3 regions of the Rhizobium sp. GR12 genome follow, and region 3 is predicted to be linked to each of the others. Evidence: predicted binding sites of a transcription regulator. Region 3 holds the regulator's gene; each other region holds the start of a gene.

Region 1 (7,339 bases), on a different contig from region 3:
CATCCTTGTGCACCAGCCATTTGGTGGTGACCATGGTTTCGTTGGCGCTCAGCGGCAGCACGCGGAAGGAAATGGTGTGGTCGCCGAGGAAGTGGTTCCAGGTCGTCGGATAATGGAACAGGAGCAGCGCGCCGATATGGCTGATGCTCACATCTTCAGACAGCGGCCGGCGCACGGCGCGTTTGCCGGACATGGTGTAGCTTTCCGCCTCGCCGATCAGCGGCATGCGGGCGACACGGAACTGACCCTTCGGATCGATCTTGAAACGGCTCGGCAGGCCGGCGGCCTCGCAGCGTGCCCAGTGGCCGCCGATTTCCGGATCGCTCGCACCACCGTCCGTTCCCGTCACACTCGGGTTTTCAGGATAAGTGCGGCAGAGTTCCGGGTGGTTCGCGGCGCAATGGTAGCACTCGCGGTTGTTTTCCCAGACGAGCTTCCAGTTGCCCTTTTCGATGATCGTGCTTTCATGCGCGACCTTGGCTTCCCCGATGCGGTGCGGGGCCATGTAGCTTTCGACCTCGACGCGCATGGGCGCGAAATCGGCAGGCTGATCGGCCAGGCAAATGAAGACGTAACCGGCAACGGTTTCGCAGTGGACTGGCTTCAGGCCGAATTCAGCCTTGTTGAAATCATCGCCCATATGGCGGGCGAACAGCAGCTTGCCATCCAGATCGTAGGTCCACTGGTGATAGGGACAGACGAGGCGGGCGGACTGGCCCTTCTGCGCGGCGCAGACGCGGGAACCGCGATGGCGACAGGAATTATGGAGGGCGCGAATTTGTCCATCGCGACCGCGAATGATGATGACGGAATAGGCCCCGACCTGAAGGGTGATGTAGTTACCGGCCTTCGGCACCTCGCAATCGTGGCCGGCGAACAGCCAGTCGCGATACCAGATCGTTTCCATATCCAGCTGGAAATAATCCGGGTCCGTGTAGAAGGGCTGTTCCAGGCTGAAACCTTCGCGGCGGTTCTTCAGCTGGCGCAATACGGTATCACGCAATTCCATGGCCAAATCCTCGATCAAACCGCCCTGCCCCACACCATTTACGGGGCTGCGGAAGTATGATCCCATCTAAACACCGGCGGGTATTTGCAGCAGCGCAGACAGCGACATCGGCTTCCGCATTGGCGACAAATTGCGACATGCGCAAATGGCCGCCACACGCCATTCCGCTGCGAAATCCGGCAGCTATTGCGCACCCGCAACCACGTCGCAATATGACACGCAATGTCGCGCGGGACGCTCTCTACCCGTCAAAAAACAGGGGTTACGGCGCAACGGAGTTTTAACGAGCCCTAAATTACATTGCCTGACCGACAGCAACGAGGGCGTTCCGGGTGGAGAAGGCGACACGCATACGTTATTTCGATGCGGGCAAACATTCGGTCGCGCCGATACGGTCCAAAACCGCGCATTCGGATTTCCTGCGGACCGGGCGCATCAGCCGCTACGAAGAACGCTGGCTGCCGAAGGATCGCGTCTATTACAGCCATGAGGAAGTGGCGGCGATGACCGGGCGTAAGCTCGAGGCCGCCGCCGATTCCACCCATGGCCGTCTCAACGGCTTTCACCAGTCCATCCGTTTTCCCAAGATGGTCTTTCCCCATTTGCTCGACGACCGGCCGCATCTTGGCTATTGCCATGTCACGGCGGCGAAGACCAGTTTCGATGCCGAGCGCCACGTACTCTGGTCCTTCTATTTCGCGAATTTCTTCGCCGAGCTGAGCGGGTCTGAAAACTTCTTCGAAAACATCGATCCGCGCTATTCCCGGATGTATTTCGCCGTCGCCATCAACGCCCTTCCCAACCGGGAAATCGCCATCGATACCTCCTTCCATCGCAGCGGCCTGCTGTTCCAGACCCACGACCCGCGCGTGGCCCTGAAAAACGTGCTTATGCTCGGCACGCGCTCGGAAGAGATGCGCAAGATCATCAAGGCGATATAAAAGCCGCGATAGCGCTTTCCATACCCGCCCGAAATACGCTATTGACCGCCCTGAAAGGCAGCACCATGGCGCGTCATATAGATATCGAAAACGAGCGGGAAACCGCCTTGCAAGCGGCCGCAGAGGAGCTTTCCCGCGGCCAGCCCATCGCCCTGCCCACCGAAACCGTCTACGGCCTTGCTGCCGACGCCACCGATCCGGCGGCTATCACCCGTATTTACGAAACCAAAGGCCGTCCGCAGTTCAATCCGCTGATCTGCCATATGGCCGATACCGCCATGGCCGAGCGTTATGCCACTTTCGATCCCGTGTCGCGGAAGCTTGCGGAAGCCTTCTGGCCCGGCCCGCTGACGCTGGTTTTGCCGCTGAAACCGGCAAGCGGCATCCACTCGCTCGCGACAGCGGGGCTCGACACCGTCGGCATCCGCGTGCCTCAGGGTTTTGCCGGTGATCTGATCCGCCGGTTCGGCAAGCCGCTGGCCGCCCCCAGCGCCAACAGTTCCGGCAAGATCAGCCCGACGAGTGCCGCCCATGTCGAGGCTGATCTCGGTCAGAGGATCAACCTCATTCTCGATGGTGGTGCTGCATCCGTCGGCGTTGAATCCACCATCGTCAAGGTGGAGGAGGACGGGCGCGTGCGGTTGCTTCGGCCCGGCGGCATCGTCACCGAGGAGATCGAGCGCATAGCCAGCACGCGGCTGGAGAGGCTGGAAAAGGCATCCGCCGCCATCGAGGCGCCCGGAATGCTCGCCTCGCATTATGCGCCCGGCGCCACTGTCCGCCTTGACGCCACATCCGTTTCTCCCGGCGAGGCGCTGATCCGGTTCGGCGGCATCGCCGTTGCTGGCGAAGAGGCGGCCCGCGCCGTTCTCGACCTCAGCCCTTCCGGCAACCTCGCCGAGGCAGCCGCCAATCTGTTCGATTACCTGAAAGCCGCCGATGCGAGCGGTGCTGCGTCAATCGCGATCACAACCATTCCCGCCCATGGTCTCGGAGAGGCGATCAACGACCGCCTTTCCCGCGCCGCCGCGCCGAGAGGCTGACGGCACTCCACCATTTCGCCCACCGTTTCAAATGACAGCGAGACACCCATGACCATTGCCGCCGCCACTTCCGATACCCTCGACCGCTTCACCGCCATCGTCGGCGAGAAGAACGCGGTGCGCGACGCTGCGGAAATGGCGCCACGTCTCGTCGAAAATCGCGGGCTTTATCGTGGCGCCTCGCCGCTGCTCATCAAGCCCGGCACGGTCGAGGAGGTTGCAGCCATCCTGAAGCTTGCGAGCGAGACCGGCACGCCCATCGTGCCGCAGACCGGCAATACCGGCCTTGTGGGCGGCCAGACGCCGCGTGCCGACGGAACCGACATCATCCTCTCGCTCGAACGCATGAACCGCATCCGCGATATCGATCCGGTCGCCAATACCATCGTGGCGGATGCCGGCTGCATTCTCGACGATATTCACAAGGCTGCATCGACCGTGGAGCGGATGTTCCCACTCTCGCTCGGCTCGCAAGGGTCCTGCCGTATCGGCGGCAACCTCGCCACCAATGCCGGCGGCACCGCCGTTCTGGCTTACGGCAATATGCGCCAGCTATGCCTCGGGCTGGAAGTGGTGCTGCCGACCGGCGAAATCTGGAACGGGCTGCGCCGGCTGAAAAAGGACAATACCGGCTACGACCTGCGCGATCTCTTCATCGGCTCGGAGGGCACGCTCGGCGTCATCACCGGCGCGGTGCTGAAGCTTTTCCCCGTGCCGCTCGGACACCAGGTGGCTTTTGCGGGGCTTGGCTCCACTGAGGACGCGCTGAAACTGCTCGAAATGGCCTCGAACCTTTGCGGCACGGCACTGACCGGCTTCGAACTGATGCCGCGCATCGGTGTCGAATTCACCGCGAAACATATTCCCGGCGTGCGCGATCCACTGGAAAAGCCGCATGACTGGTATGCGCTCATCGATATTTCCACCTCCGATTCGGAAGAGACGGCCGAAACGATGATGCAATCTTTGCTGGAGCGCGGTTTTGAGGCCGGGCTGGTCGAGGATGCGGTGATCGCCGCATCGGAGGCGCAGCGGCAGGCGCTCTGGCACATGCGCGAAAGCATGTCCGATGCGCAGAAACCGGAAGGCGGGTCGATCAAGCACGATGTTTCCGTTCCGGTGTCAAAAATACCGGAATTCATGGCCACGGCGGAAAAGGCTGTTCTCGCGGCCATTCCGGGCGCCCGCATCTGCGCCTTCGGTCATCTCGGCGACGGCAACATCCATTACAATATTTCCCAGCCTGTTGGTGCGGACAAAGCCGAATTCATCGGCCGTTGGCGGGATATGAACGAGATCGTGCACGGCATTGTGCTGTCGCTCGGCGGCTCGATTTCGGCCGAACACGGCATCGGCCAGCTAAAGCGCGACGAACTGGCCGCCATCCGGCCCGGTATCGAAATGGAATTGATGCGGCGGATCAAACACGCCTTCGACCCTGCCGGCATCATGAACCCCGGCAAAGTGCTCGCCGCCCGTTAGGCTGGCGGCATCGTCATCGTGACAGGTTAATTGGAAGGCCGGGCCGTCCAGGCCGGAACCAGTTCCGCATTCAGGCGGCGCGGTTTTTGCGCGTGCACGAGTTGCGTCAGGCCCATGCCGGATTTGGCGATCGCCACCGCATGTTTCTTCGGCATCAGGTAACCGCACTCCAGGGGAGGCTGACGGCGCACTATACGGCTGAAAAACGGCCGCTTGTGATAACGGGAAGGCGAGAAACGTGCGGGCTCTGCACACACCGCCACATATTCCAATATTTCCTCGATCCAGCCGCTCTGTGGACGGGCGCCGGGTTCGACCAGCAGGATCCAGTGTCCGCGCGCCGAACGTATGACATCCTCAATGTCCCACTGCACATAAAAACGGCAGCCAGCGGCGTCGGCGACGCGCGACGACCCATCGCGCGAACCGTGATCGAGGATCACCACATCGCTTACAAGCCCTTCCACGGCCCCGGTTACAAGCGCAGACAGCGTGTGCGCCAGTTCCGGTTCCTGATCCCGGCATTCCATTATGACTGTCAACATATGCATAGCTCTAACGCATCGCACAATAAATTGCCACTCCGCCCGTTGCGAGATAATTCACGATTTTTGTTCTTGTAATGTTCTCATTCCTGCTGTAGGAATTTAATCATTCGAAGAGGCGATGAAACGCCGGTTCGAACGGAAACGGTTTAGGGCGTTGAACGTGTCTTGAGAGGCGCGCGGCGCCCTGGGAGCATCCAGATGAGAGACCATACGCTTTCGGGGCAGGCTGCCTTCCAGCCGAGCCATACGCCTGACATTGCCAATGCGCTGGCCGATGCCTCGGGCCTGCGGATCGAGATCGACCGCCGTCGCGGGCGTGGTGCCGGAATTAATCCGGGCGGACGCTTCGAGGCGCTGCAGCGTGAGGTTTTCGACGATGGCTGGCAAACCCTGGAGGAGCTGCCTGAGTTCCGCACCGAGGTGCAGGTGGAAAAGCCGCGCAGCATCATCAGCAGCAACGAATCGCCCGACATTCCGTTCGACCGTTCCATCAATCCCTATCGCGGCTGTGAGCATGGCTGCATCTATTGTTTCGCCCGTCCTACGCACAGCTATATGGGGCTTTCGGCGGGGCTGGATTTCGAGGCGAAGCTGTTTGCCAAACCGGATGCGGCCAAATTGCTGGAAAGGGAGCTTTCGAAACCGGGCTACAAGCCGCGCGTGATCGCCATCGGCACCAATACCGACCCCTACCAGCCGATCGAACGCGAATGGCGCATCATGCGGCAGATACTGGAAGTTCTGGCAAAGGCCGACCACCCCGTCGCCATCGTCACCAAATCGGCCCTGATCCGACGCGATATCGACATTCTGGCGCCCATGGCCAAAAAGGGGCTCGCCAAGGTGGCTATTTCCGTGACGACGCTGGATCGCAAGCTGGCACGCAGCATGGAACCGCGCGCCGCCACGCCAGACAAACGCCTGGAAGCCATCAAGACACTGACCGATGCCGGCATTCCCGTTGCGGTGATGATGGCGCCTGTCATTCCCGCGCTCAACGATCATGAGATCGAACGGGTTCTGGAGGCCGGCAAGGCCGCCGGTGCCAGCGAGGCTTCTTATGTACTGCTGCGCCTGCCGCTGGAGGTCAGCCCGCTCTTCCGCGACTGGCTGCTGCGCAACTACCCGGACCGCTACCGGCACGTCATGTCGCTGGTCCGCTCCATGCGCGACGGCAAGGATTACGACGCAGAATTCGGAAAACGCATGAAGGGTGCGGGTCCCTATGCCTGGCAGATCGGCAGGCGTTTCGAAATGACGACAAAACGGCTTGGCCTCATCCGCCGCGGCATTCACCTGCGCGACGATCTCTTCGTGCCGCCTGGTGGCGCAGGGGTGCAATTGTCGCTGCTTTGAAAATATCGCCCCGCTTGTTCGATCGAGGGCGCGGCACCACGCGCGCAGCCGATAACGAGCGGTGCTGACCAATAAAGAGTGGCGGCCCTGTCCTCTCGATAGGGCCATGCTTTTGACGAAATGCCCGGCGGGTTTTCCCTGGCCCGCCGGACATCACCCCCCGGAACCCGCCGCCTCGCGTGCGATCGTTTTTCCTCCGCCGCCCCGTTGGAGGATCAAAGGTCATGACGACCTAAGGGGCACGGTCGGCCACGCCCCTTGACCGGCCGGCCGCGCCCGTCATCGCCCGCTTCCGGGGGCTTGCAGGAGATCGGGTGTGTGTGCGAGTTTCTGCCGCATGAAACGCAGCACCGCACCCGATTCTCCTGCCCTCTTTGATCTTGCCGATACCGGCCCGGATTTCTCCTTCGAACTGGAAGCGAAAAAGAAGGGCCTCTGGCCCGTGGCCGGCACGGATGAGGCTGGCCGGGGTCCGCTTGCGGGACCGGTCGTTGCGGCGGCGGTCATTCTCGATCCCGACAATATTCCAAAGGGCCTCGACGATTCCAAGAAGCTGACCAAGCTGAAACGCGAAAGCCTGTTTCTGCAGATCATGGAAACGTCGATCGTTTCCGTCGCCTCCTCTGGCCCCGGCCTGATCGACACCATGAATATTCTGCGCGCCAGCCTCGACGCCATGCGCCGCGCCGTGCTTGGTCTCGAAACCTCCCCCGCCCTCGTGCTCGCCGACGGACGCGACAAGCCGCCCGGTATCGCCTGCGAGGCCAAGGCCGTCATCAAGGGCGATTCCCGCTCCCTCTCCATCGCCGCCGCCTCGATCATCGCCAAGGTGACGCGCGACCGGATGATGGAGCGGGCGAGCACAGTGCATACACGCTACGGCTTCGAAGGCCATGTCGGCTACGGCACACCGGCGCATCTACGCGCCATCGAAAGCGAAGGCCCCTGCCCGCTGCACAG
Region 2 (7,339 bases), 110 kb from region 3:
AAACGGCGAGATCATTGCTACATCCAAGGTCTCCACCGGCAAGGCCGGGCACGAGACGCCGAGCGGCATTTTTTCGATTCTGGAAAAGCGCAAATACCACGAGTCGAACATCTATTCGGCCGCTCCCATGCCTTTCATGCAGCGGCTGACATGGTCCGGCATCGCGCTGCACGAAGGCAAGGTGCCGAATTATCCCGCCTCGCACGGTTGTGTGCGCCTGCCCCCGAAATTCGCGCAATCGCTGTTCCGCGATACACAATACGGCGTGCATGTCATCATCACCGACCGGCCGGTTTCGCTGCGCTTCATAGAGCATCCGGCGCTGTTTGAGCCACGCGACGATGTCGATGACGGCAAGCTGCTTCTGTCCGATGTCGAGTTGCGCCCTGCGACCTTCGATGCCGCGTTGGGCACGGTCGAGGTCGCCGTCAACGAAAAGACGCAATCCATCAGGCCGATGGCCAAGAGCAAGGAACCCTCCCCCTTGCGTATTCTCATTACGCGACGCGGTGAACGGGAAAAGGTCATGGACATCCAGGCCGTGCTGACCCGCCTCGGATTCGATGCGGGATCACCGGACGGTTATGCCGGGGAGATGACGATCAGCGCCATCAACGGTTTCAAGCGCTGGAAAGGGTTGAAAACCACCGGACCGCTTCTGACCGACGCCTTCGTGACCGCACTTTATGCTTCTGCCGGCGAAGATCATCCGCCAAACGGCCAGATCATGGTGCGTCAGGATTTCAAGCCGCTGTTCGAGGCTGCGATCAACATCAGGGATCCCGAGGTCGCGCTCGGAACCCATTTCTTCGAGGCCGTTTCCGTGGACCGTACAAAGGGGACCGCCGAATGGAACGGTGTGACCCTGGAAAATCATCTGCCGACGGCTGCCCGCAAGCGGCTTGGCATCACCGTTGCCGAGGCTCCAGGCAGCTTCGACCAGCTGAGCGCCGTACTCGGTCGCCTCGAAATACCAGTGGAGATACGCGCCCGCATTGAACAGGAGCTTTCAACCGGCAGCTCGATCACCGTCTCCGACCTCAGTCACCAGATGGAGACAGGCGCGGGAACGGACTTCATTACCGTGACGAAGGAAGCGCCGGTTTGAATGGCGGAGCTATTCCCCTTTTTCCTCAGCCGCAACACATCCCCATCATTCGCGACGTCATCCTCGGCCTTGTGCCGAGGATCTGCTAACGCCTCGTAAAATCGATAGGTTGCAGATGCTCGGGACAGGCCCGAGCATGACGGAGGAGAGGCTTTCGACCTTTGTCGTTCCCCTCCCAAAACCTCACACCATTTCGACATCGACAACGCCGGGGGCGGAGCGAAGTGCTGCGGCTATTTCCGGTGATATGCGGTATTTCTCCGTCAGTTCCACTTCGATCTCGCGGCTGCCCTCATCCTTGATGACGATGAAATAGACCGAGCCGTCACCTTTCGTGTTGAGGTGGCGGGCAACGGCCTTCAGCGGGCCGGAATCGCGCACATAAACCCTGAGCGCCTTCTGCATCTGCACGGATTTCTCCTCCAGCGATTGCGCCGTCTGGATGCGAAGGCCAATGCCTTCCGGGCGTTCTTCCGCCTGCACGGTGATAACAAGCGATTTACCCACCTCGAGCAGATCACGGAACTGGGCGAGCCCTTCGGAAAACAGCACCGCTTCATATTGGCCGGAGGCATCGGAGAAAGTGACGATGCCCATCTTGTTGCCGGTGCGGGTCTTGCGTTCCTGCTTGCCGGTAACGGTGCCGGCGAGGCGTCCGGCGGTCGCACCCTGTTTTACCGCCGCTGAAAAATCGGCGAAATTCTGCACCCGCAACTTTTCCAATACGGGGCGATAGGTATCGAGCGGATGGGCGGTGAGGTAAAAACCGAGCACCTGATATTCGCGCAGCAGCTTTTCCGAGGCGAGCCAGGTCTGGAAGGCCGGCAGGACGAGTTTTTCCGGACCGCTTGCGCCGCCGGAGCCGAACATATCCGACTGGCCGGTGACGCGGCTTTCCTGCGCACGCTGTGAATAACCGATGATACGGTCCAGCCCGCCGATCATCTCGGCGCGGTCGCGGCCGAAACAATCGAAAGCGCCGGCATTGATGAGGCTTTCCAGCACACGCCGGTTGATCTGCTTCGGATCGATCCGCAGGCAGAAATCCTCAAGGCTGGTGAACGGCTTGTCTTCGCGCACGGTGACGATGTGTTCGACCGCGCCCTCGCCTACGCCCTTGATGGCGGCCAGCGAATAATAGATGCGGTTTTCGCCCGTCTCGAACTGGCGGAAGGAAGTCTGCACCGAAGGTGCGACGACCTCGATGCCGAGACGCCCGGCATCCTGGCGGAAATCGTTGAGTTTTTCCGTATTCGCCATATCGAGCGTCATGGAGGCCGCCAGGAACTCCACCGGATAATGCGCCTTCATATAGGCGGTCTGATAGGAAACGATGGCGTAAGCGGCGGCATGGCTCTTGTTGAAGCCGTAATTGGCGAATTTCGCCAGGAGGTCGAAGATGGTGTTGGCCTGCGGCTTCGACACGCCGTTCTTGATCGCGCCGTCAACGAAACGCTCGCGCTGCTGGTCCATCTCCTCCTTGATCTTCTTGCCCATGGCGCGGCGCAGAAGATCGGCTTCGCCGAGCGAATAACCTGACAGAACCTGGGCGATCTGCATCACCTGTTCCTGATAGACGATAACGCCCTGCGTCTCCTTCAAGAGATGGTCGATGGTGGGATGGATCGACTCCAGTTCCTCCTCGCCATGTTTGCGGGCATTATAGACCGGGATATTCTCCATCGGACCCGGGCGATAAAGCGCCACCAGTGCGATGATGTCCTCGATGCAGTCCGGACGCATGCCGATCAGCGCCTTGCGCATGCCCGCACTTTCCACCTGGAACACGCCGATGGTCTCGCCGCGCGACAACATCTCGTAGGTTTTGACATCTTCCAGCGGGATTGCGGCGAGATCGACCTTGATGCCGCGCTTGGCGACGAAATCGACGGCCACCTTCAGCACCGTCAGCGTCTTCAGACCGAGAAAGTCGAATTTGACGAGGCCGGCGCTTTCCACCCATTTCATGTTGAACTGGGTAACCGGCATATCGGAGCGCGGATCGCGATACATCGGCACCAGCTTCGACAGCGGCCTGTCACCGATGACGATACCGGCGGCGTGGGTGGATGCGTGCCTGTAAAGCCCCTCGATCTTCTGGGCGATATCCAGCAGCCGGGCGACGACCGGTTCCTTGTCCGCCTCCTCCTGCAAGCGCGGCTCTTCCTCGATCGCTTTCGACAGCGGCGTCGGATTGGCCGGGTTATTGGGCACCAGCTTGCAGATCTTGTCCACCTGCCCATAGGGCATTTCCAGCACGCGGCCGACGTCGCGCAAGGCAGCGCGCGCCTGCAACGAACCGAAGGTGATGATCTGCGCCACCTGCTCGCGGCCATATTTGCGCTGCACGTAGCGGATCACCTCTTCACGGCGGTCCTGGCAGAAGTCGATATCGAAGTCCGGCATCGACACGCGTTCAGGATTGAGAAAACGTTCGAACAGCAGCGAGAAGCGCAGGGGATCGACATCGGTGATGGTCAGCGCATAGGCGACGAGCGAGCCTGCGCCCGAACCGCGGCCGGGGCCAACCGGAATATCCTGGAGCTTGGCCCATTTGATGAAGTCGGCAACGATCAGGAAATAACCGGGGAAACCCATGCGTTCGATGACGCCGAGTTCGAAATCCAGCCTGTCGCGATATTCCTGCTCGATGTAGCCCGGCGCCATGCCGAGGGCCGCAAGGCGATGATCGAGACCCTCGACGGCCTGACGGCGAAGCTCCTCGGCCTCTGCCCGCTGCGCCGCCTCCGGATCGTCGCTCGCACCGGTGAAACGCGGCAGGATCGGTCCGCGCTTCTTCAGCACAAAGGAGCAGCGCAACGCAATCTCGATGGTGTTTTCCAGCGCCTCGGGAATGTCGGCAAACAGCGCCGTCATCTCCTCACGGCTTTTCATATAATGATCGGGCGTCAGCCGGAACCGGCTGTCATCGGAAACGATGGCGTTATGCGCAACCGCCATCAAAGCATCATGCGCCTCGTAATCGGCCTTCGAAGGGAAAAACGCCTCATTGGTGGCGACGAGCGGAATATCGTGCTCATAGGCAAGCCCGATCATGCGCCGCTCATGGGCGCGATCATAACCGGACTGGCGCTGCAATTCGATATAGAGCCTGTCACCGAAGAGTGATTTCAGCGCCAGCAGGCGTTGTTTCGCCTGGGATGCGTGCCCTTCTTTCAGGGCCATATCCACCGGACCGCCCGAGGCGCCCGTCAGCACGATCAGCCCGGCATTGGAGGCTTCCTCCAGCCATGCGCGGGTAATATGCACGGACTGGCCACCGCTCTCGCCGTCCAGATAGGCGCGGCTGATCAAATCCACCAGCCGTTCGTACCCTTCGGCATTGGCGGCCAGAAGCACGATGGCTGGAAGTTTGGCAAGGTGGCTGTTGTGGTTGCGGCGATCATCCGCCGCATCCTGCATGTCGATAGACACCTGACAACCGATGATCGGCTGCAAGCCCTCGTCGCGCGCTTTTTCGGAAAATTCCAGCGCGACGAAAAGATTGTTGGTGTCGGCAATGGCAATGGCCGGCTGGCCGTCTGCAACGGCCTTGGACATGATTTTCTTGAGGGGTAATGCCCCCTCAAGCAGGGAGTAAGCGGAGTGAACCCGCAGATGGACGAAACCGGGTGTTTTCAGCGTTTCGTCAGAGTTTTCTCCACGCACAACCGTATCGCCCATATCATCGTCCTGTCATTCTGAATCGAGGGGACGATTTTCCGATTTCCGGCCTTCAAAGTCCACCGCCTTGCGGCGTCTATACAGGCTTCTGCGCCGGTGCGCCCTTCACAGCGCAGTGAGGATCACCGAAAAGCTGGCAACAAAGACAGCGATGGAAGCGAAAGCGGCAACGTCACGGATGAAATCAGTCATTGGTCTCTCCTTACTCGTTATGTTCTACCTTTGTTCTCATTTCGTTCGATTGTCAACAGGGTTCTGCTGATGTTCCTCTTGCTAACGCGACAGAATCGGCCGCGGTTCCGTCCGTAAGATCAGCAAGCCCCTGACTCCAAAGCGAAAAAACCCGGAGGCGAAAAACGCGTCCGGGTTCGAAAAATTTCAATTGTGGAAGGACGTCCGGTCTCCGCGAGACTCACCGCTTCGAAACGGATCGGTCGCGATGATCGCCTTATGCCGTCACGATCAGAAATCGACGATCTTGCCGTCGGCGAGCGTCACACGGCGATCCATGCGGTTGGCAAGTTCGTGATTGTGGGTGGCGATCAACGCCGCAAGGCCGGACTGGCGCACCAGCGCCTCCAGCGCGTCGAACACATAATGCGCGGTCTCGGGATCGAGATTGCCGGTCGGCTCGTCGGCGAGTAGCAGAAGCGGCGCATTGGCAACGGCGCGCGCAATGGCCACACGCTGCTGTTCGCCGCCGGAAAGTTCGGATGGGCGATGTTCGCCACGATGGCCGACGCGCATGTAGTCAAGCAGCGCACTGGCGCGCTTGCGGGCCTCGTCCTGCGTCAAACCGGCGATGAGCTGCGGCATCATCACATTCTCCACCGCCGTAAACTCCGGCAGCAGATGATGGAACTGATAGACGAAACCGATGTCGCTGCGGCGGATCGCGGTGCGCTTTTCGTCACCCAGACCGTTGCAGGGCGCGTCATTGATGAAGACCTCACCGGCGTCTGGATGTTCCAGCAGCCCGGCCAGATGCAGCAGCGTGGATTTGCCGGTGCCCGAGGGGGCGACAAGCGCCACCATCTCACCGCTCTTCAATTCGAAATCGGCCTTGCGCAGAATAGAAAGCGACGTCTCGCCCTGACCATAGGTCCTCTCGACGCCGGTAAGCCGCAGCACTGTTTTTTTTGCCATATTGCGAAGCGGTCCTTATTCGTAACGCAGGGCCTGCACCGGATCGAGCTTGGAAGCCCGCCATGCCGGAAAGATGGTTGCCAGGAAAGAAAGCGTCAGCGCCATGATGACGACGGTAATGGTCTCGCTGAGATCCATTTCGGCCGGAAGCTGGCTGAGGAAATAAAGCTGCGGATCAAACAGCACCGTGCCTGACACCCAGGAGAAGAACTGCCGGATGGATTCCACGTTGAGGCAGACAAGGACGCCGAGTCCAACGCCGGCAAAGGTGCCGACGGTACCGATCGCCGCCCCCGTCATGAAGAAGATACGCATGACAGCGCCGGAACTGGCGCCCATGGTGCGCAGGATGGCGATATCGCTGCCCTTGTCCTTCACCAGCATGATGAGACCGGAAATGATGTTGAGCGCCGCCACCAGAACGATGAGGGTGAGGATCATGAACATCACGTTTCTCTCCACCTGCAGGGCGGAGAAGAAGGTCTGGTTCCGCTGTCTCCAGTCGGTGATATAGATCTGCCGTTCGGCCGCCTGCTCCACCAGCGGCCGGATGCCGTCGATATTGTCGGGGTGGCTGACGTAAAGCTCGATGGACTGGACGATGCCTTCGGCGTTGAAATAGAGCTGGGCTTCGGAAAGCGGCATATAGATCATCGACGCATCATATTCCGACATGCCGATCTCGAAGACACCGGAAATCTTGTAGGATTTGACGCGCGGGTTGACCCCCATCGGCGTCACATCGCCTTCCGGCGAAATGAGGGTGATATCGTCGCCCGCCGTCACGCCCAGCTGGGAAGCAAGCCTTGAGCCGACCAGAACCCCGTCTCCGGCCATGAAGCCGACCAGATCGCCGGTCTTGATGTTGGTGGCGACTTCCTTGATCTTGTCGATATCCTCCTGGCGCACGCCGCGCACCAGCGCGCCGGAGCCGGCGCCGCCGCGACCGGAGGCCAAAGTCTGGCCCTCCACCAACGGCAGGGCCATGGTGACACCCGGAACGGCGGAGAATTTCTTCGCCAGCTCATCGTAATTGTTGAAGGGCTGATCGATCGGCTGAACGATCATATGACCGTTGATGCCGAGAATGCGCGAAATCAGCTCGGTGCGGAAACCGTTCATGACAGCCATGACGATGATGAGCGTCGCCACGCCCAGCATGATGCCGACGAAGGAAAAGCCGGCGATGACGGAAATGAACGCTTCCTTGCGCCGCGACCGCAGATAGCGCCAGGCCACCATGCGCTCGAAAGCGGAAAACGGCCGGGCGGTCCTTTCCCGGGCGGAAGGAGCCGCACCCTTGTCAGCCTCGGCTTTTGCCATGTCGTCTCCCTGATCTGGACTTGCAAGGCCGGTTTTCTCGAGAAACCGGGCCCCGTTTTTGCGGATCATGATCTAAAC
Region 3 (7,339 bases):
CCTCGCTCAGCCTCAGAAATGTTGCCATTTCCGCATTGGTCATTCTTATCTTTTCGCCCTCGGAAATCATGGGGCCGAGTTTCCAGATGTCGTTCGCCGCCACCATAGCGCTCGTTTCGGCCTATGCCTTCTGGAGCCGCTGGCGCATTGACCAAGAGCGGCTGTTCATCGGGCGCAAACCCGCATGGATGAAGGTGGCGGAAACGGTGGGCGCGGTCATCGGTGGTGTTGTCACGACATCGCTTATCGGCGGCCTTTCGACGGCGATCTATTCGGCCGAACATTTTCATCGTGTCACCACCTATGGACTTTTCGCCAATCTGGCCGCAATGCCGCTCATGTCGCTGATCGTCATGCCCTTCGGCCTCCTCGCCATGCTGCTGATGCCGTTCGGGCTCGATGCGCCGTTCCTGAAGATCATGGGCTTTGGCATGGCTCTCGTCATCGAGGTTGCAAACGAGGTGGGGTCGTGGGGCGGCAGCGCGGCGACGGGGCGTCCGCATGGCTGGTTCCTTGGTGTCGCCTCGGTGGGTTTACTGCTCATGACATTGCTGCGCAGCCGGCTTGCGCTTCTTGGCGTTCCGGTTCTGCTTTTCGCCTTCGGGCTGTCGGCGGTCACGGCCTATCGCGATTTACCTGATCTGTTGATCCACGAGGACGGCGAGTTGGTGGCAATGGTGGAAAACGGCAAGGTCTTCACCACGAAAACCCGCCCGCCGGGCTTTGTTTTCGGCCAATGGCAAAGGGCGCTGTTGCTGCCGGAAAAAGCCGTGCCGCCGGTCTTTATCAGCGGGGAGGGCAGGATAAATACTACTGGCTCCGGCTCGAAATCGAAGCTGTCGCCTGAGGACATGACGGCGGTGGCGCGGGAGATGACGGCGGCTCTCAAAGATGCCAAAGTCGGCGTCTTCACCTGCAGGAAAGACATGTGGTGTGCGGCGAGCGCGGCAAGCGGCGAGTGGATCATCGTTCTGGAAGACGGCCGTTTCGCCGGAAAAGCCTGCGATATCGCCGATATTGTCGTCGTTTCCCGCAGAACCTCTTTTTCACAGTGCCGTTCGGGCGCGCTTCTGCTCAGCCGCGATATTTTGCGGCGTCTCGGTTCGGTGGAAATAGACTTCGCGGACAAGGCGCAGGCAGAAGTGGTTGGTCGGCTGCGCGCCGCAATCGCCGGAACGGACCGGCCCTGGAGCCGACATCGTTATTACGACTGGAAAAGTGGCCGTTTCGACCGCGATCTGCCGCAACCCGTCATCCGGCTGCTGGCGGCGTCGCAATGACCCCGCCAGCGCGGACAATCAAACCTTGACGCGCAGATCGGCGGTCACTTCGCCGGTCGCACCGATTTCCTGTTCATGTGACACATCGCGCCAAATCTCCTTCAAACCCGCCTCGTACCATTCCTGCATGGCGGGCAGGGCGAGCAGCCGGTCGCAATAGGTTTTCGCCGCAGGCGAAAGATCCGCGCCATAGCTCTGGAAACGGAATGCGACCGGGCAGAAGAAGGCGTCGACCGCGGTGAATTTCTGACCGGCAAGATACGGCCCGCCGAATTTTGAAAGACCTTCGCTCCACAGCACATCGATGCGCTTTATATCGGCCGCAAGCCCTGCATCGGCACCCTTCGGCTTTATCCTTATGCCGACCGACATGGGATAGAGATTGCGCAGCGAGAAAAAGCCCGCATGCATTTCGCTGGCCGCCGAACGCGACCATGCCCTTGCCTGTTTGTCGCTTGCCCAGACGCCCTGATGTCTTTCGGCAAGATATTCGGCGATCGAAAGCGATTCCCAAACGGTCACACCCTCATCGACCAGGCAGGGCACCTTGCCGGTTGGCGAAAACGTGGTGAAGGCGACGCCTTCGCCGAATGGAACGAGCTTTTCATCGAAGGCGATACCGAGCGTGCGCATCAACACCCACGGCCGCAGCGACCACGAGGAATAGTTCTTGTTGGCAATATAAAGATCGTACATGGCGTATCTCCCGGATATGAGGCGCATTTCTATACCTGCCGGCAGTCCATGGAATATCGAAAATAATCCATGGCTCCCATAAGCTGCATTGATGGATCGTAAGGTGAGGGCACGTGTGGCAGCGCCTCGCTAATATCACCACTCGGAGACGACGAAATATCACCACGCGGTGCGATGACGTAAATTCACATTTTGTCCGGGGTCTTGCGGAGGTTCCCCCGCAACGATTGCAGCCGACGGCATATACGCCGCTGCCCCACAGTAAAACAGAAGCATCGGTATCAAGGGTGGAACCAATTTCCAAAAGGCGTCAGGCGCCGATACAGTGGGTGTTGGACAACAACTCGTTTATCTCTGGATCACGCCCGTGCTCTAGAACAACTCACCCTTTCAGACAGACGCCACCCTCTAGATGACGCCTGTTGAAAACCGGAGCGCGTCCGGTTTCATCGGATCAATGGTAACGGCGGATGAGCCCGACCAGTTTGCCCTGGATTTTCACCCGGTCCGGTCCAAAAATACGGGTCTCATAAGCGGGGTTTGCCGCCTCCAGCGCAATGGAGGCTCCCTTGCGGCGGAAACGCTTCAGCGTCGCTTCCTCGTCATCCACCAGAGCCACAACGATGTCACCCGGATTGGCGGTGTTGCCATTGCGGATTATGACGGTATCGCCGTCGAAAATGCCGGCCTCGATCATCGAATCGCCCTTGACCTCAAGCGCGTAATGTTCACCCGTGCCCAGCATGTCTACAGGTACGGCCACATCGTGGGTGTTGTTCTGGATGGCGGAAATCGGCACGCCGGCGGCGATACGTCCCATCACGGGCACGCTGACGGCCCCGACGAGATCGTTGGCCGGCGCCCTGGTGGCAGGGGCCGGTTCCGGCGCCTTGGGTTTGCCGAGGCTGCCTTCGATGACGCTCGGCGAAAAGCCGCGCTGCGGCCTTGCACCCGGCGTATAAGCCTCGGGCAGCTTGATGACTTCCAGCGCTCGCGCCCTATTCGGTAGCCGACGAATGAAACCGCGCTCTTCGAGGGCGGTAATCAGCCGGTGGATGCCGGATTTCGAAGCAAGATCGAGTGCGTCCTTCATTTCATCGAAGGAGGGCGGCACGCCGGACTCTTTCATTCGTTCATGAATGAAGAGAAGCAATTCCTGCTGTTTGCGCGTGAGCATGAGGAAAACACCCTTTGGAATCGTCGTGGAAGTTGCGAAACAAATACAGAACGAACACTATATGTTCCATATGTGTTCTGCAATCCCCTAAAATTTCGTGAAGCTGCTATCTGTTGTCCTGATGATTTGCTTCATCGACCGCATTCGTGCTTTTCTTCGCATCGAACCGTTTCGGCATGGCCTTGCCGCAACGCCAGCAGGAAACCAGTCATGATGAAACCCTATCGCGTCGATCATCTCGTTCTGCCCGTGGAGGTCATCGGCGTTGCCGCAAAGCGTCTCTTAAGCCTTGGATTTACGGTAGCGCCAGAGGCTCTGCATCCCTTCGGGACCCGGAATAGCTGTGTTTTTTTCACCGATGGCACCTACTTGGAGCCACTCGCCATTGCTGACCCGGCTAAATATAATGCCTCGGCAGACAACGGAGATGTGTTCACCGGTAGGGATCGTGCTTTCCGGCAACGGGATGGTAGGGAAGGTTTTTCGGCCCTCGTCGCCCGCACGGACAATGCCCTTGCCGATCATGACAGGTTTGTGGCGGCCGGCGTATCGGCAGGTGAGGTCTTCGAATTTTCGCGGCCAGTCCAAATGCCTGACGGTTCGCAAGGCGAAGCTGCCTTCCGGCTGGCCTTTGCAGGGCAGGATGCCGCTTCGGATTTCTTTTTGTTCAGCTGCCAGCGCCTGAAGGCCCTTCCGGGCGACCGCTCGATGCTCGAGCGCCATGCCAACGGGGTTTACGGTTTGTCCGAGATCGTCCTGTCGTCCGGTCAAAAACCCGGCCCGATGCACCTGATCGAAACGGTGTTCGGCTGTGAGGGCAGGGTGTCTGCGGATGGAGACATCGTATCGGAAACCGGCAATGCACGGATCAGACTGACCGAAAAGGAGGATTTCGAGCCGGAGTTGAAGGATGGCTCTGAGGGATTGCGCGGTGCTGGCGTCGTCTTTTCGTCGCACGATCTTGCCGTGACAGAGGCGGTGCTTGCTGCTAATGGCGTGTCCTACGGAAAAGCGGACGCCCGTCTTGTGGTGCCTGCCGCGCCCGGTCAGGGCGTCACATTCTCCTTCGAGGAAAAATGATGAGCGTTACGAACAATCTCAAAGTCACTGCCGGAGACGGCACGGCCAAGGTTTCCTTTTCCAATACCGAGCGTTTTTCGCTGATCGCCGGTCCCTGCCAGATGGAAAGCCGCGAGCATGCCTTCATGATCGCTGGCGTCCTGAAGGAGCTTTGCGACAGCCTTGGGATAGGCCTCGTCTACAAGTCCTCCTTCGACAAGGCCAACCGCACCTCGCTTTCCGGCAAGCGCGGCATCGGCCTTGAGAATGCGATGCAGGTTTTCGCCGATCTCAAGAAGGAGTTCGGTTTTCCGGTCCTGACCGACATTCACACCGAGGAGCAATGTGCGATCGTCTCCGAAGTCGTGGATGTCTTGCAGATTCCGGCGTTCCTCAGCCGCCAGACGGACCTTCTCGTCGCCGCCGCCAAAACGGGCCGTGTCGTCAATGTCAAGAAGGGCCAGTTTCTGGCTCCCTGGGACATGAAGAACGTGCTTGCCAAGCTCAACGAAAGCGGCAATCCGAATGTGATGCTGTGTGAGCGCGGTGCGTCCTTCGGTTACAACACGCTGGTCTCGGATATGCGTTCCCTGCCGATCATGGCCTCGCTTGGCGCACCTGTCGTGTTCGACGCCACCCATTCGGTGCAGCAGCCGGGCGGGCAGGGCGGATCCACCGGCGGCCAGCGCGAATTCGTCGAGACTTTGGCGCGTGCGGCGGTGGCAGTCGGCGTGGCCGGTCTCTTCATCGAAACCCATGAAGACCCGGACAATGCGCCGTCAGACGGCCCCAACATGGTTCACCTGAAGGACATGCCGAAACTGCTCGAAAAGCTTCTGGCTTTCGACGCCATCGCGAAATCCTGAGTGGCAGGCGGCCATACGGGCGCCGTTTGTTCCAATCGATTTTAATGGCGGGCGCTTCGTTTCTACCGTCCGCTGTCATTGTAATTTCTTCGCCATCGTCTAAGACAGGCGACGGAAAATATCTGTTCCATTCCCAAGGGAGAGACCATGACTGCCATTACCGATATCATCGCGCGCGAAATTCTCGACAGCCGCGGCAACCCGACCGTTGAAGTCGATGTCTATCTCGAAGACGGCTCCATGGGCCGCGCCGCCGTTCCTTCCGGCGCCTCGACAGGCGCGCATGAGGCGGTTGAGCTGCGGGATGGCGGCAAGCGTTATCTCGGCAAGGGCGTGGAAAAGGCGGTCGAAGCCGTCAATACGGAAATCTTCGACGCAATCGGCGGTTTCGACGCTGAAAACCAGATCCAGATCGACCAGACGATGATCGCGCTTGACGGCACGCCGAACAAGTCGCGCATCGGCGCCAACGCCATCCTCGGCGTGTCGCTCGCAGTCGCCAAGGCTGCGGCCGAAGCCTCCGGCCTGCCGCTTTACCGTTATGTCGGTGGCCCGAACGCGCATCTTCTGCCGGTTCCGATGATGAACATCATCAATGGCGGCGCGCATGCCGACAACCCGATCGATTTCCAGGAATTCATGATCCTGCCGGTTGGCGCGGATAACATCCGTGAAGCCGTACGCATGGGTTCGGAAGTATTCCATACGCTGAAAAAAGAATTGTCCGCACAAGGCCACAACACCAATGTTGGCGACGAGGGCGGTTTTGCACCGGGTCTCGAAAGCGCACCGGCTGCGCTCGATTTCATCATGAAGTCGATCGAAAAGGCCGGTTACCGCCCGGGCGAAGACATGTTCATCGGCCTCGACTGCGCCTCGACCGAATTCTTCAAGGACGGAAAATACGTGCTTGAAGGCGAGGGCCGCACGCTGGAGCCGGGCGCGATGGCTGAATATCTGGCCGAACTGGTCGCGAAATACCCGATCATTTCCGTCGAGGACGGCATGGCCGAAGACGACTGGGACGGCTGGAAGGCGCTGACCGACCTCGTCGGCAACAAGTGCCAGCTGGTCGGCGACGATCTTTTCGTCACCAACTCCGCACGCCTTCGCGACGGCATCAAGATGGGTGTCGCAAACTCCATCCTCGTCAAGGTCAACCAGATCGGTTCGCTTTCCGAGACGCTGGATGCGGTCGAGACGGCGCACAAGGCCGGCTACACCGCCGTTATGTCGCACCGTTCGGGCGAAACGGAAGATTCCACCATTGCCGATCTCGCGGTCGCCACCAATTGCGGTCAGATCAAAACCGGTTCACTGGCCCGTTCCGACCGGCTCGCAAAGTACAACCAGCTCATCCGTATCGAGGAAATGCTCGGCCCGCAGGCCGCTTACGCCGGCCGTTCGATCCTGCGCGGATAATTCGCATCTGGTTTGCGACACGGCCCGCCGTCTGGCGGGCTAGTTTCAGGGGCGAGCGATATTCTTCGCACGCCGTCACCCCGGACTTGATCCGGGGTCCAGCCAGCCCAAGTCCTTGGGTTGCAAGGGCTCTTTCCACGGCGCAGACGCGCATGGCTGGATGCCGGATCAAGTCCGGCATGACGTTCTCTCTGACATCGTCGTCATTGTTAGCCCGCCCTCCGGCGGGCTTTTTTGCGTCTATCTGCCAACCAAAAATTTAAGGTCAACGGATAGTTAAACAATCCGCTTTAATCTCGAGACTCAGGGTTATGCGTTTTGAGGCTTCTCTCCGGTATGTGGACCAGACATCATAAAAAGAAACGATTCGGCCGTTTGATCGTTCCGGCCATCACGATCGCTTTTCTTTCCTATTTCGGGTATCATTCCATCCATGGCGACTTCGGCCTTCAGGCGACGGAGCGGCTGGAGCGGCAGCGTATTGCCAGAACGGCGGAGCTTGCCAAGCTGACGCAGGCGCGTGTGGCGCTGGAGCGGCAGGTGGAGTTGTTGAGCGACGGCTCTCTTGAGCGCGACATGATCGACGAGATTTCCCGTTATCAGCTCAACATGTCCCGCACCGACGAAATCGTCATCATGAACACCTATTTCTAATTAACCGAAATCGAGTTAATTAATAAATTATAATTTATTCACAGCACCTTAGCGTGAATATGTGCCATGCGTTTAAAGCATTGCTGCATGGCGTTTTCTTGCATATGGTACGCGCCACTCTATCCATTCAAACGGCAACTCAGGGAGGGATGAATGGCGCCGCGAAAATCCGCGTCCGTATCCGG

What was found. Region 3 encodes LexA, which represses DNA repair genes until DNA is damaged. Its sites were predicted from a motif close to TGTTCNNNNTGTGTTCNG; they were not measured.
Region 1: the regulator LexA is predicted to act here: its motif matches at 5,088-5,105, upstream of QSK43_RS25200 (glycosyl transferase).
Region 2: the regulator LexA is predicted to act here: its motif matches at 5,005-5,022, upstream of dnaE (DNA polymerase III subunit alpha).

Annotation. Positions count from the first base shown of each region.
Region 1 is NZ_JASXTH010000020.1:31,344-38,682, reverse strand. Features, by position in the region: gene QSK43_RS25220 (aromatic ring-hydroxylating oxygenase subunit alpha) at 1-1,009, opposite strand, end outside; gene QSK43_RS25215 (DUF6656 family protein) at 1,342-1,950, shown strand; gene QSK43_RS25210 (L-threonylcarbamoyladenylate synthase) at 2,016-2,993, shown strand; gene QSK43_RS25205 (FAD-binding oxidoreductase) at 3,042-4,475, shown strand; gene QSK43_RS25200 (glycosyl transferase) at 4,502-5,020, opposite strand; gene QSK43_RS25195 (PA0069 family radical SAM protein) at 5,222-6,379, shown strand; gene QSK43_RS25190 (ribonuclease HII) at 6,717-7,339, shown strand, end outside.
Region 2 is NZ_JASXTH010000005.1:225,865-233,203, reverse strand. Features, by position in the region: gene QSK43_RS10875 (L,D-transpeptidase family protein) at 1-1,108, shown strand, start outside; gene dnaE (DNA polymerase III subunit alpha) at 1,292-4,792, opposite strand; gene QSK43_RS10865 (ABC transporter ATP-binding protein) at 5,255-5,938, opposite strand; gene QSK43_RS10860 (lipoprotein-releasing ABC transporter permease subunit) at 5,954-7,261, opposite strand.
Region 3 is NZ_JASXTH010000005.1:331,369-338,707, forward strand. Features, by position in the region: gene QSK43_RS11355 (ComEC/Rec2 family competence protein) at 1-1,280, shown strand, start outside; gene QSK43_RS11360 (glutathione S-transferase family protein) at 1,299-1,976, opposite strand; gene lexA (transcriptional repressor LexA) at 2,431-3,153, opposite strand; gene QSK43_RS11370 (VOC family protein) at 3,364-4,233, shown strand; gene kdsA (3-deoxy-8-phosphooctulonate synthase) at 4,233-5,078, shown strand; gene eno (phosphopyruvate hydratase) at 5,226-6,500, shown strand; gene QSK43_RS11385 (FtsB family cell division protein) at 6,837-7,154, shown strand; gene pdhA (pyruvate dehydrogenase (acetyl-transferring) E1 component subunit alpha) at 7,308-7,339, shown strand, end outside.